Regions from separate parts of the Marinomonas foliarum genome, predicted to be linked through region 3. Evidence: predicted binding sites of a transcription regulator. Region 3 holds the regulator's gene; each other region holds the start of a gene.

Region 1 (4,132 bases), 1.3 Mb from region 3:
CAATGATATGCTAATGGGATTTGATGGTTTAAAACAGCTTGTTCTTCCCGTTGATAACCTCGGTGGAAAAACCGGACGTCAGCAGTTAAAAGCTATCATGAGCTGCCTACATAACGAAGAAGCTGTCATTATTTTCCCCGCAGGCGAAGTGTCGCGTATGTCACCAAGCGGCGTGAAAGATCAGCAATGGAATCAGAATTATTTAAAACTGGCGCAAAAGACCAACAGCCCATTATTGCCAGTTCATATTGGCGGACGCAATTCCATGCTGTTTTACACCAGCTCTCTTTTATATCGTCCGCTCTCGACGATTCAGCTCGCTAACGAAATGTTTCGTCAGCGCAATCGAAAAATCCCCATGCAAGTTGGCCAAGCCATTCCAATTCAAGAGCTGGCACAACTACCACTTAGCGATAAAGAAAAAAACAAACTCGTAAAGCGCCATTTATACCGTATTGCCAAAGGCAAAAAACCGCTACTTAAAACCGAAAAGACCGTTGAGCATCCGCAAAATAGGCAGATGATCAAACAAGAACTAAAAATAGCCGAACACCTTGGCAGTACCAAAGATAACAAGCAAATCTACCTGTTTGATTACGACCCAATGTCGGTGACGATGAAAGAGATTGGGCGCTTACGCGAAATTGCCTTTAGAAAAGTGGGTGAAGGTACTGGCGAGCGTTCAGATTTAGATAAGTTCGACCAATACTATCGCCATTTGATTCTATGGGATGAAGAAGAGCTAGAAATTGTTGGCGCTTATCGTATTGGCGAAGTCGCACGCTACATGAAGTCGGATACACCAAACCGTATCTACAGTGCTGAATTATTCCAATACTCTTGCGATATGGAACCTTATTTTGAACAAGGTATTGAGCTCGGGCGTAGCTTTATCCAACCAAAATATTGGGGCAAACGTAGCTTAGATTATTTGTGGTATGGAATTGGCGCCTATTTAGACAGACACCCTGAAATTCGCTACATGTTTGGCCCTGTAAGCTTAAGCAACAGCTACCCGCAAGTGGCAAAAGACTTTATTGTCTCTTTCTACAAACTCTATTATGCCGATAAAGAACACTTAGCGCGCTCTTTCACGCCTTATCAAGTTAACACAGAACACGCTGATATTATTTCAGCCATGTTCAGCGGTGATAACTATGAAGAAGACTTTAGGATACTAAAAGAGCAGCTCAGCCACTTTGGCGCCAGCGTACCAACACTGTTCAAACAATACAGTGAATTGTGCGAAACGGGCGGAGTTCGCTTCTTAGACTTTGGCGTCGATTCAGACTTTGGCTACTGCGTGGACGGCTTGGTCCTAGTAGACCTAAATACTGTCAAAGAAGCGAAAAATAAACGCTACCGAGGACACAATGACGGCATTCAACACTAACGATGATCGTGCTGGTGCCCATGTGAATGGTTTCTATTCGAACGCTCTCTATGGTGTTGCTCAGGGCGCTTGAAAAACGCTAAATAGATAATTTTCACGATCAGCATTACGCTTAATACAATAAGAACGATCATTTGAATATCCATAAAAACACCTCGTTATTGTTGTTGGTGTCTTTAAAGTGTAGGTCATTTACCTCGCTTAAATTGTGAATTTTCGTCTTAAGTTTGTGTCGATAATAGGCCCCAAAATGGCGCGCTACCTACACATTCAAGACGTTAAAACCAATATAAATAATCGCTTTATTGCAAGGCTTAATATATTTCTTTAAATAGATTAATCAGTTAAAAAATATGGCGTAAGCCTTGCTTACTTAAACTATTATCCTTCAGGCTTTTTGTCGTAGCCTTCACCCACTTTTCTGTCAAAGATAACGGAGCTGGACATGATTGAGAAAACCTACTTAAAGACAAAACCCGAATGCAAAGTGAAATTTGCACTGCCTGCAGAAACCGTCGGTGATGCAAAAAATGTCGCTTTGGTGGGAGACTTCAACAATTGGGATTGCACAGCTAACCTGATGAAAAAGCAAAAATCTGGCGTCTTTGTTTCAACACTTAATTTGGATATAGACACGGCTTATCAGTTTAGATATGTGCTTGATGGTACAGAATGGCTCAACGATGAAATGGCCGACGATTATGTACCAAGCCCTATTAGTTATGATTCAAATGGTGTTATTAGCCTTTAAATAACATCATTGCTAAGAAAAATATACTTGCGCCTCCATATTTCACGTGGAGGCGTTAACCTCTCGATTTCCCTCTTTTTTCCTCTCAAATTCGCCCTTAACAGCGGACACCATAACGTCATTTTTTTGCTCAAAGACACTAATTCATGGATTCGAGCTGCAATTTATAGCCAAAATATGTACAATTGTTTTTATTGAACGCGCGTTTAATAAAAAATCAAATACCTTAACAACTCTAAACAGAGTCGTTAAAACAGACTTAAAGAGGCACATCATGGCACATCAGCAGCAATACATTCACGGCCGCTACCATGCATCCACCAGCGGAGAACACTTTGAGACGATCAACCCAGCCACAGGCGAAGTGATTGCAACAGTCGAACACGCAGGACAAGCTGAAATAGATGCTGCTGTAGAGTCTGCAAAACAAGGTCAAAAAGTATGGGCAGCAATGAGCCCAGTAGAGCGCGGCCGTATTCTAAAAAGAGCTGCGGAACTATTGCGTGAAAACAACGAAGAACTTGCCCGTCTAGAAGTATTAGACACAGGCAAGCCACTTCAAGAAGCTATTTGCGTAGACATTCAAACAGGCGCTGACGTAATCGAATATTACGCAGGTCTGACCGACAAGATCCAAGGCGATTACCAAGACCTTGGCAATGGTAATTTCTTCTACACTCGTCGTGAGCCATTAGGTATTTGCGCTGGCATTGGCGCATGGAACTACCCAATTCAAATCGCCATGTGGAAATCTGGCCCAGCGCTGGCAGCGGGTAACGCCATGATCTTCAAACCATCCGAAGAAACGCCGCTTACCGCTCTTAAATTAGCTGAAATATTTACCCAAGCAGGCTTGCCCGATGGCGTTTTCAACGTCATTCAAGGCGATGCTCGCACCGGTCAAATGATCACAGCTCACCCAGGGATAGACAAAGTCTCTTTCACTGGTGAAGTGGGCACAGGCAAAAAAGTCATGACGGCTTCTGCGCAATCCTTGAAGCAAGTGACCATGGAACTTGGCGGTAAATCGCCTATGATCATCTTCCCTGACATGCCAGTAGATCAAGCCGTTTCTGCCGCCATGCTCGCCAACTTCTACACCCAAGGCGAAGTATGTACTAATGGTACTCGAGTTTTCGTTCACGCCGACATGTTGGACGCTTTCACCAAGGAATTAAAAGAACGCACCGAAGCTATGATCATTGGCGACCCGATGGACATGGACACGCAAGTGGGTGCCTTGATTTCCAAAGACCACATGCAAAAAGTACTTGGCTACATTCAAGCCGCTAAAGACGCAGGCGCGACATTATTGTGTGGTGGTTACCAAGTCACGGAAAACGGCTTAGACAAAGGCGCCTTTGTTGCTCCGACTGTGTTCACGGATTGCACCGACGACATGCCACAAGTTCGCGACGAAATCTTCGGCCCAGTAATGTCTGTACTTAGCTTCACCGACGAAGACGAAGCCATCGCTCGTGCTAACGACACCAAGCTAGGCTTGGCCGCTGGCGTATTTACTAAAGACTTCGCTCGCGCTCACCGTGTAATTAACCAGCTACAAGCCGGTATTTGCTGGATCAACTCATGGGGTGCTTCACCCGCTGAAATGCCAGTAGGCGGTTACAAAGAATCTGGTATCGGTCGTGAAAATGGCATCGAGACCTTGTACCACTACACTCAAAACAAAAGCGTCTTTGTCGATCTGAACGACATTCAAAGCCCTTACTAGGCGGGTCGCTTAACTTTTAATAGATGAGAAAGGTCATGGCAAACGAAACGTACGATTACATTATCGTCGGTGCTGGCTCCGCAGGGTGTGTGCTGGCAGACCGACTGACAGAAAGTGGCGAACACAAGGTATTGCTACTGGAAATGGGCGGCTCAGATAAGAGCATCTTTATCCAGATGCCAACCGCCTTGTCTTATCCAATGAACACGACAAAATACGCGTGGCAGTTCCACACAGACAAAGAGCCAGGTCTTGA
Region 2 (4,132 bases), 1.0 Mb from region 3:
TGCTTGATGCCATCTAATTCCACCGCGGCTTTTGCCACTTCCGCTAATTGTTCCGGTGTTTTATGAGCAATGGTGCGCCCTGCTCGTAGCGATTGCCCGATGGAGCAAAACTGACACGCTTTACGACGGCTTTCGTAACGAATACAGGTTTGTAATACCGTGGTAGCAAGCACATCGGTGCTGTGCAAGGTGGCAATATGTGAATAGGGAATGCCATCAGCAGTGGATAATTTGTAAAACTCAGGGTCTTTGGCAAAAGTCACATCGGCCAGCGGGATACTATTCGATAACAATTGAGAAAATGGCTTATTTTGTGCCGTATCGTCTGCATTATGAATACCTTCATCTGACATCTCTTCATTCGAAAGCGTAAACGGCGATGCCCATGCGGTTTGGGTATAAATCGGCACCATTAACGTGGTGCCATCCACTGTGATCGCTTGATGATCGGATGGACCCGCGCCACCACGGCGACTCACGTGCTCCTGATCCAACGAGGTCAGACGCAAGCCTTTGGTTTGTAACTCAGTTAGGAATTGAGATGCTTTCATTTTGAGTTGTGTCGTCATGTGACTCTCCTCCATTGAATGATTCAGGTAACACTGAGGTACGAAAAGTGTCTGGCTCAGACTCGGGTAAGCCTGCAACGTATTGCGATACTTGAGCATTCATTTGTAAGCTCAAAAGCTCAGGGCGTGCGTAATGCCCAACGGAATCCATCATGCGTTTGCGCTTATCGATCAAACGGAAATCCAAATCCGCGTAGATAAAACCTTCGCCTTCAGTCATAGGTGGAACAAGGTGTTTGCCCTCTGGCGAAATGATCGCGGTATTGCAGCCATTTCTTAGGGCTTTTTGCATGGCTGGATCGGGTGTGATGCTTTGAATTTGAGCCTCGGTGAGCCAACCGGTGGAATTAATCACGAAACAACCCGACTCTAAAGCATGATGACGAATAGTGACGTCCATTTGTTCACCAAAGATCGGTCCCACTAACGACCCAGGAAATTGCGCGCAATGAATTTGCTCGTGTTGCGCCATTAATGAATAACGAGCCAATGGGTTGTAATGCTCCCAACACGCCAACGCACCAATTCGCCCTACTGCAGAATCAACCACTTTTAGACCCGAGGCATCACCTTGCCCCCAAATCATGCGCTCATGATAAGTCGGTGTGATTTTGCGACGCTTCAGAATCAGCTCGCCGGTTTTATCGAACACCAATTGGGTGTTGTATAAGCTGCCGTTATCGCGCTCATTCACGCCGACCACGACGACCATTTGACGCTCTTTGGCTTTGTGACCAATAGCTTCTGTTGTCGCACTCGGCACAACAACTGCTTCTTGGTACAAACGTAGATGCTCAGGGCCTTGGCTAACAGGCGGCAGCACAAACGAAAAATAAGGGTAATAAGGCATGAAGGTTTCAGGAAAAACGATGAGCTCTACACCGCTCTCAGCCGCTTCATCAATCATGTTCAGTACTTTGCGCAGCGTACCGGCCAAACTCTCCAAATCAGGAGAAATCTGGACGGCCGCGGCGCGAACGATTGGGTAATCACTCATCGCCGCGGCTCCTATTACATTGTCCAGGTATCAATGATCAACGCATTATCACGACGATGTAGAAGTTTAAGATCCAATACATCCAATGGATTAATCGGTCTAATCCCTTCAATCAAAGAGCGTTCGCCGTGACCATAAAGCGCTTGAAGAGCAAAACGACACGCGTAAACTTTCCCGCCTTCTGCCATAAATTTTTTCAACTGATTGTTGAAGTTCATGTGACCCGGAAACGCTTCGTCACCCAAAGTAGGAAAACCACGTTGTACACCCAAGTTCACCCCTGGGCCGTAAAGTAGAATACTGGTTTCGTAGCCTTTACGAAGTAGACGAGTGGCTTGCAGCATGTTCACAAAGCCAATGGAACCTTCAAAGGCAACCGTGTGAAAAGTCACTAAGGCTTTCTCACCAGCTTCTGCTTTCACGTCTTCAAAGACTTTTTCTTCGTAATCAACTAGGAAATCACCATCTTTGTTCAGTGTGTGTGTTACTTCTGGCATGTTTTCTCTCCGATCAAGTTGTTGTGTAAGAAACCGATGTGTTCAATTTCAACTTGAGTATTGCAACCGGAGTGCCAATGATCGTAAGACAAAAAGCAATCAATGTGCGATAAAGCAAAACATGAGTGAAAAAATTCACAAGAATTTTTTTTAAAAATAGATAAAAATAGGTTTAAAGCTAGATCTAGCCTAACCTCTACTTCGCACTATAAAGTTTCATTATGCTCAGACAGTCACCAATTGAGTGCAAAAAACGAACATAAAACAACGCTCAATCCATAAAAGGAGAGGTAAATAATTAGAAAAACGTGGAAAAATAAGGAAGAGAAATAAAAAAGGCAGATTTATAGAACCTGCCTTGAAATGCGCCATTGTTGATTAAACTATTTTTGAAACACAACACCGGACTTTGGGCGCTCGTCCACCGTAAGTTCAAAAATGTCTGGACGCGAATAATGACCACATACATCTAAGTCATAACGAGCTTTAGGAATATCCGCAAGATCAATCGACGCGCTAAGCAAACCTTCTCTATCTTGCAATGGTCCAGCGAGAACATTGCCCATAGGATCGATAATAATACTGCCTCCACGGATCAAACGGCGTTGATTATCCCAATTAGGAACATCAATACCAAGTACTTCTGGCGAAGGCTGAATTTGACACGCACTCACCACAAAACAGCGGCCTTCGTGACCAATATGACGCATGGTGCTTTGCCAAATATCCCGCTCATCGACCGTTGGCGCACACCAAATATCCACGCCTTTGGCATACATGGCTGCACGTAATAACGGCATATGGTTTTCCCAACAGATAGCGCCGCCCAATCGGCCTGCTTGACTTTCTACCACAGGTAAGGTCGAACCATCACCCAGCCCCCAAATAAGACGCTCCGTTCCGGTGGGCATGAGTTTACGATGTTTCGCTTCAAGGCCATTCTCTGGAGTAAAGTACAAAGACGTACAGTAGAGCGTGCTACCACTGCGTTCAATCACATCAATAACAATCGCCGCTTTGGTTCTTGCTGATAACTCAGCCAAAGTATCGGTTTCCTCACCTGGGACCGTCACAGCGTTATCGAAATAAGTGGCAAATGTCTCGCGGCCTTCATCGATTCGATAACCAAGGTAAGTACCAAAGGTTTCTCCTTTAGGATAACCACCCAGCAAGGCTTCCGGCATCACCACCAGCTTGGATTGAGAGGCAATGATTTGCTCTTCAAAAGATAAGATATGCTCTAAAGTGCGAGCTTTGCCCTCAGGATGAGAGCCAATTTGTAATGCACAGACGATAAACGCTGACATAAATACTACCTCGTTAACGATGTTTTCTTGATGAAAGCATTGGTCACAAAACCTCTATTCAGAGTAAAGTCTTTTGATAAACTCCAACATCCCAATCCATGACTAAGCATTATGAATGACATCAATATTTCATCGACTGACATGAACTTGTTAAAAGTATTTGAAGCCCTCTACATAGAAGGCAGCGCCAGTCGGGCAGCGCAGACACTTGGCCTCACTCAATCAACGGTGAGTGCCTCTTTGCGTCGACTAAGAACACTTTATAACGATCGTTTGTTTGTAAGAGAAGGCAAGGGATTAGCTCCAACGACCACAGCACATCAGCTAAAACCACTGATTTTTGATGCTCTCGATAAAATTCGTGAAACCCTACAATTGGTCAATCACAACACAACCAACTATCAAAACCGCACCATAGTAATCGGCTTATCCGATGATTTTGAAATTGCGCTAGCCGGTAAATTGATTGAAAAATTAGCCTTAGATGCACCGCATTTACGTCCTATTTTTCGCCAAGCCTATAGCGTCATTGTGCCGGACTTATTACAAGACAACGTTATTGATGTTGCCATCACTTCTGGCACAGGAAATAGCCGCTTTATTCGCCGCCAATTATTGGGAAAAAGCCATTACAGTTGCATTATTAACCGTCGTTACACCCAAAAACTTCCATTACTGACCTTAGAAGAATTCATTAGCTTTGATCATGTTTTGGTGTCGTCCGCGGGTTATGTAGGCATTGTCGATAATGCCCTAGCAAGA
Region 3 (4,132 bases):
CTGCGTAGATAGCGAAAAACAATGTCAACGGTAATGTTTGGACGAATTGTTATTGTATCCGTGTTCATTAAGCCGCCAGCAGAATCCTCTGAATAGCTTAATAAATCTTCGACTCTTGTTCTGTCCTGCGCCGTCATTGACGCAAGAACTTCTTTTACAATTTTTTCTGGTAGGTGTTGCAGTAAGTCAGCTAGGTCATCGCTTTCGAAGTGTTCAGAGACGGCGATTAGGCGTTCTGTGTTCATGTTTTTCATGAATTGAACACCAATATCTTCGGGTAGATACTGTAATACTTCGCCTTCGTTTTTGTCTTCGATGAGTTCCCATAAGAGCTTGCGCTCTTTTGGTGGGGAAGATTCTAGTAGTCGCGCAACATCTTGTGCAGGCAAGGCACCGTTAAGTAGGTAGCGTATTTGCATCGTAGCACCGGTCTCAAGGGACTCGGTAACTGTCTGCAAATGATTAAGGGTGTTTTGCTCCGACATGGTGCTCTTTACTCATCTTCACCGAAGCGATTGTTAATTAATTCAACAATCGCGTTAATAGCGTCTTGTTCGTCTTCACCATTTGCTTTTATGTTTATTTCGGTGCCTTTTCCTGCAGCGAGCATCATCATTGCCATGATGCTTTTTCCATCCACATTACGGCCGTCTTTCTCTATGGTGATATCGCAAGAAAAGCGTGTGGTTGTTTCAATGAGTTTGCCTGCAGCACGGGCATGCAAGCCAAGCTTGTTTATAATAACAATAGACTCTTCCAGCATGCTCTATACCTATACTAATGAGTTAAAAATATTGAATAGCTCTTCGTTATTTTGGGCTGTACGCAGCTTGTCTAATGACTCTGGAGACTGTGCTAATTCTGCTATTTGAGCTAATGTTGCAAGATGTTGGTCGCACTCATGTGGCGGAACAATCAGAGCAAATATTAGATCGACAGCTCGCTTGTCTATCGAGTCAAAATCGATAGGTGTCTTTAAGGACATCACGACTATGGCAGTATGATTTGCAGACTCTAGTCTACAATGTGGAATTGCTATTCCATTGCCTATACCGGTACTTCCAAGTTTTTCTCGACCTAGCAGGGCGTCATAAACCGCTTCGTTATCACAGTGAAGTCGGTTAGATGCTACTTCCGCGAGGTTTTCTAATACGCGTTTTTTGCTAATGATATCTTGCTTTGCGAGAACGAGGTCTGCTTTTAATAATGATTTCAATGACATGATAAAATGCTTTCCGTTTAGATCAGTCGTTTGCGTTCATTGGAAGGAGGGATGTTCATCGCCTCACGATATTTGGCTACAGTTCGTCTAGCAACTTGTATGCCTTGATCTGCCAGAATGGCAGCTAACTTGTTATCACTTAAAGGTTTTTTAGCAGGTTCATCGGCAACAAGCTTTTTGATCATGGCTCTGATTGCTGTCGAAGAGCATTCACCGCCGGATGCCGTATTAACATGACTAGAAAAGAAATATTTTAGCTCAAATATGCCTTTGGGCGTATGCATGTATTTTTGAGTAGTCACCCTAGATATGGTCGATTCATGCATGCCTACTTCTTCAGCTACGTCATGAAGTACCATTGGTTTCATCGCTTCTTCACCAAGCTCGAAAAAATCGATTTGTCTGCTAACAATGCAACTGGCTACTTTTAGTAGTGTCTCGTTGCGGCTTTGCAAGCTTTTCATGAACCATTTTGCTTCTTGTAGAGAGTTTTTGATGTAAGAAGCATCTTCAGCTGTTGTAGCTGTACTTGCCATCGCTGAATAGGTTTCATTGATTTTTATTGGTGGAAGAGCGTCATTGTTTAATTCAACTTGCCATACGTCGTTGCGCTTTTTAACTGATACGTCAGGAATCACGTAATCTGTATCATCCGCATCAATAACAGAACCTGGGCGCGGGTTTAGTTGCTGGATTAGGTTAATGACTTCTTTTAGGGCTTCGTCTTTTAATTTTGTTTTGCGGCTTAATTGCGCAAAATCTCTATTACCCAATAGGGGTAAATAGTGGTCAATAAGGTTATATGTGCTTTTAAATAGAGGATGTGTTTGAAAAGCCTCTAATTGCACTAATAGGCAATCGCGTAAATCAATAGAGCATACACCGACGGGGTCGAAGCGCTGTAGTCTATGTTGAACAGCAATGACTTCTTCCATTTCTAAGTCTTCAAGTTCAATGCTGAGTGATTCGCAGATGTCGTCAGGGGTAATGCTTAAGTAGCCATCAGGCTGAACACATTCAATGATGGCATAGGCAATCTCGAGGTCTCTATCTGACATGTGGGTGAGGTTTAACTGCCAAATAAGATGGTCTTGAATGCTTTCGGCTGGAGCATTGCGGCTTTCAAAATCGCTATCGCCTTCAAAACTGTGGCTGTCACTCACCGCTGCTGAACTTTGGTAGGTGTCATCCCAATTACTATCTATAGACAGTTCTTCGGGGATGCTTTCCGTCCATTCAGACTCTACGCGCGCTTCTTCACCGTTGTCTAGAGGTGTTTCTGTTTCGCTCTTTGATTCAATGCTAGCAGGGATATCGTTATGAGTTTGCTCGTCATCATCAAGCTCAAGGAGCGGGTTAGACTCTAGAAATTCATGGATTTCTTGCTTTAAATCCAACGTAGAAAGCTGCAGTAAGCGTATTGCTTGCTGCAGTTGGGGGGTCATGGTTAGCTGTTGACCTAGCTTTAATTGTAAAGACTGCTTCATGGAGCAACTCTTTTTGTTTGAATGAATTGGAACGAGTTGTGCATACTACTCCCTTTCTACAGCAATGATAAGGGGTTACAGACGGAAGTCGTCGCCTAAATAGACCTTTTTAACCTGTTCATTGTTGATGACAGTACTAGCATCACCTGACGCAATGATGTAGCCATTGCCAACAATATAGGCTTTATCGCAGATGTCGAGGGTCTCTCTGACGTTGTGATCGGTGATCAATACACCTATACCACTTTCTTGCAGATGTTTGATGATGAGCTTTATGTCACCAACAGAAATAGGGTCTACACCAGCAAATGGTTCATCTAGAAGGATGAATTTTGGGTTCATTGCAAGTGCTCTTGCAATTTCGACCCTACGACGTTCTCCTCCAGACAATGCCATGCCTAAGTTGGTGCGTATATGAGTAATATGAAACTCTTCTAAAAGAGCCTCAAGTCTCTCTTGTTGTTGGCTTTTATTTAGCTCTTTTCGGGTTTCTAAGATAGCTAATATGTTATCTTCTACCGACATCTTTCGGAAAATAGATGCTTCCTGAGGAAGGTAGCCAATGCCTTTTTGTGCACGTGTATGCATTGCGTCGTGGGTTATATCTACGCCATCAATAAAAATGCCGCCAGCGTCATTTGCTACCATGCCAACAATCATATAGAAGCAAGTGGTTTTCCCTGCTCCGTTTGGTCCTAATAGACCAACCGCTTGTCCTGATTCAACAGAAATTGATACATCTTTTACAACTTTGCGTTTTTTATAGCTTTTTGCAAGGTGCTTTGCTTCTAGTAAGGCCATCTATTATTTTGCCTCAGTAGCTTGTGGTTGTAATGTCATAGACACGCGTCCAGAATCTTTTTTCTCTGCGCTAAAGGTGCCGTCTTGAATCATATAGAGAATATAGTCAGCAGTGATAGAGTTCTGCATGCGGCTCAAATAGCCATCACCAGTAATTTCTAACTTAGATTCATCTGTTTGGTAGTGGATTTCGTTTCCTCTGCTAATAACAATGTTTCCATTCCAGTCAATTTGTTGGCTGAACTTCGCAGGCAAACCAGTCGCTTCAAGGCTATTGAATTGTTGGGTTTTTGGATCTGTGGAAACTTTTAAATACTGCGCTTGAATCTCGATAGAGCCCTGCTTTACAAATACGTTGCCTTTATAAATGGCTTGACCTGAGTTTTGGTCGAACGATGCTTCATCGGCTTGTATTTCTAACGGCTTACTGATGTCATCTGGTAATGCGTAAGTGTATTGTCCAATAAGGGCAGAAGTGAGCAACATGCTGGCGTTAATGAATTGTTTCATAGCTTCCTCGTACAGATCCTGTCATCACGACTTCTTCTGAATTTATATAGGTTGTAATCTTGCTTGCGGAGGTTTTTCCTTGAGTTGATATCAGGGTAGCAGCTCCGTAGCT

What was found. Region 3 encodes sigma-54, which starts transcription at its own class of promoters, with help from an activator protein. Its sites were predicted from a motif close to TGGCACNNNNNTTGCTNT; they were not measured.
Region 1: the regulator sigma-54 is predicted to act here: its motif matches at 1,748-1,765, upstream of JSY38_RS07745 (isoamylase early set domain-containing protein).
Region 2: the regulator sigma-54 is predicted to act here: its motif matches at 2,156-2,173, upstream of JSY38_RS15375 (MSMEG_0572/Sll0783 family nitrogen starvation response protein).

Annotation. Positions count from the first base shown of each region.
Region 1 is NZ_CP070273.1:1,664,197-1,668,328, forward strand. Features, by position in the region: gene olsF (bifunctional ornithine lipid synthase OlsF) at 1-1,393, shown strand, start outside; gene JSY38_RS07745 (isoamylase early set domain-containing protein) at 1,839-2,144, shown strand; gene betB (betaine-aldehyde dehydrogenase) at 2,419-3,876, shown strand; gene betA (choline dehydrogenase) at 3,912-4,132, shown strand, end outside.
Region 2 is NZ_CP070273.1:3,310,020-3,314,151, reverse strand. Features, by position in the region: gene JSY38_RS15385 (MSMEG_0568 family radical SAM protein) at 1-569, opposite strand, end outside; gene JSY38_RS15380 (Nit6803 family nitrilase) at 526-1,566, opposite strand; gene JSY38_RS15375 (MSMEG_0572/Sll0783 family nitrogen starvation response protein) at 1,581-2,063, opposite strand; gene JSY38_RS15370 (carbon-nitrogen hydrolase family protein) at 2,447-3,370, opposite strand; gene JSY38_RS15365 (LysR substrate-binding domain-containing protein) at 3,482-4,132, shown strand, end outside.
Region 3 is NZ_CP070273.1:314,209-318,340, reverse strand. Features, by position in the region: gene mgtE (magnesium transporter) at 1-485, opposite strand, end outside; gene JSY38_RS01560 (HPr family phosphocarrier protein) at 494-763, opposite strand; gene ptsN (PTS IIA-like nitrogen regulatory protein PtsN) at 773-1,222, opposite strand; gene JSY38_RS01550 (RNA polymerase factor sigma-54) at 1,240-2,709, opposite strand; gene lptB (LPS export ABC transporter ATP-binding protein) at 2,785-3,510, opposite strand; gene lptA (lipopolysaccharide transport periplasmic protein LptA) at 3,514-4,020, opposite strand; gene lptC (LPS export ABC transporter periplasmic protein LptC) at 4,004-4,132, opposite strand, start outside.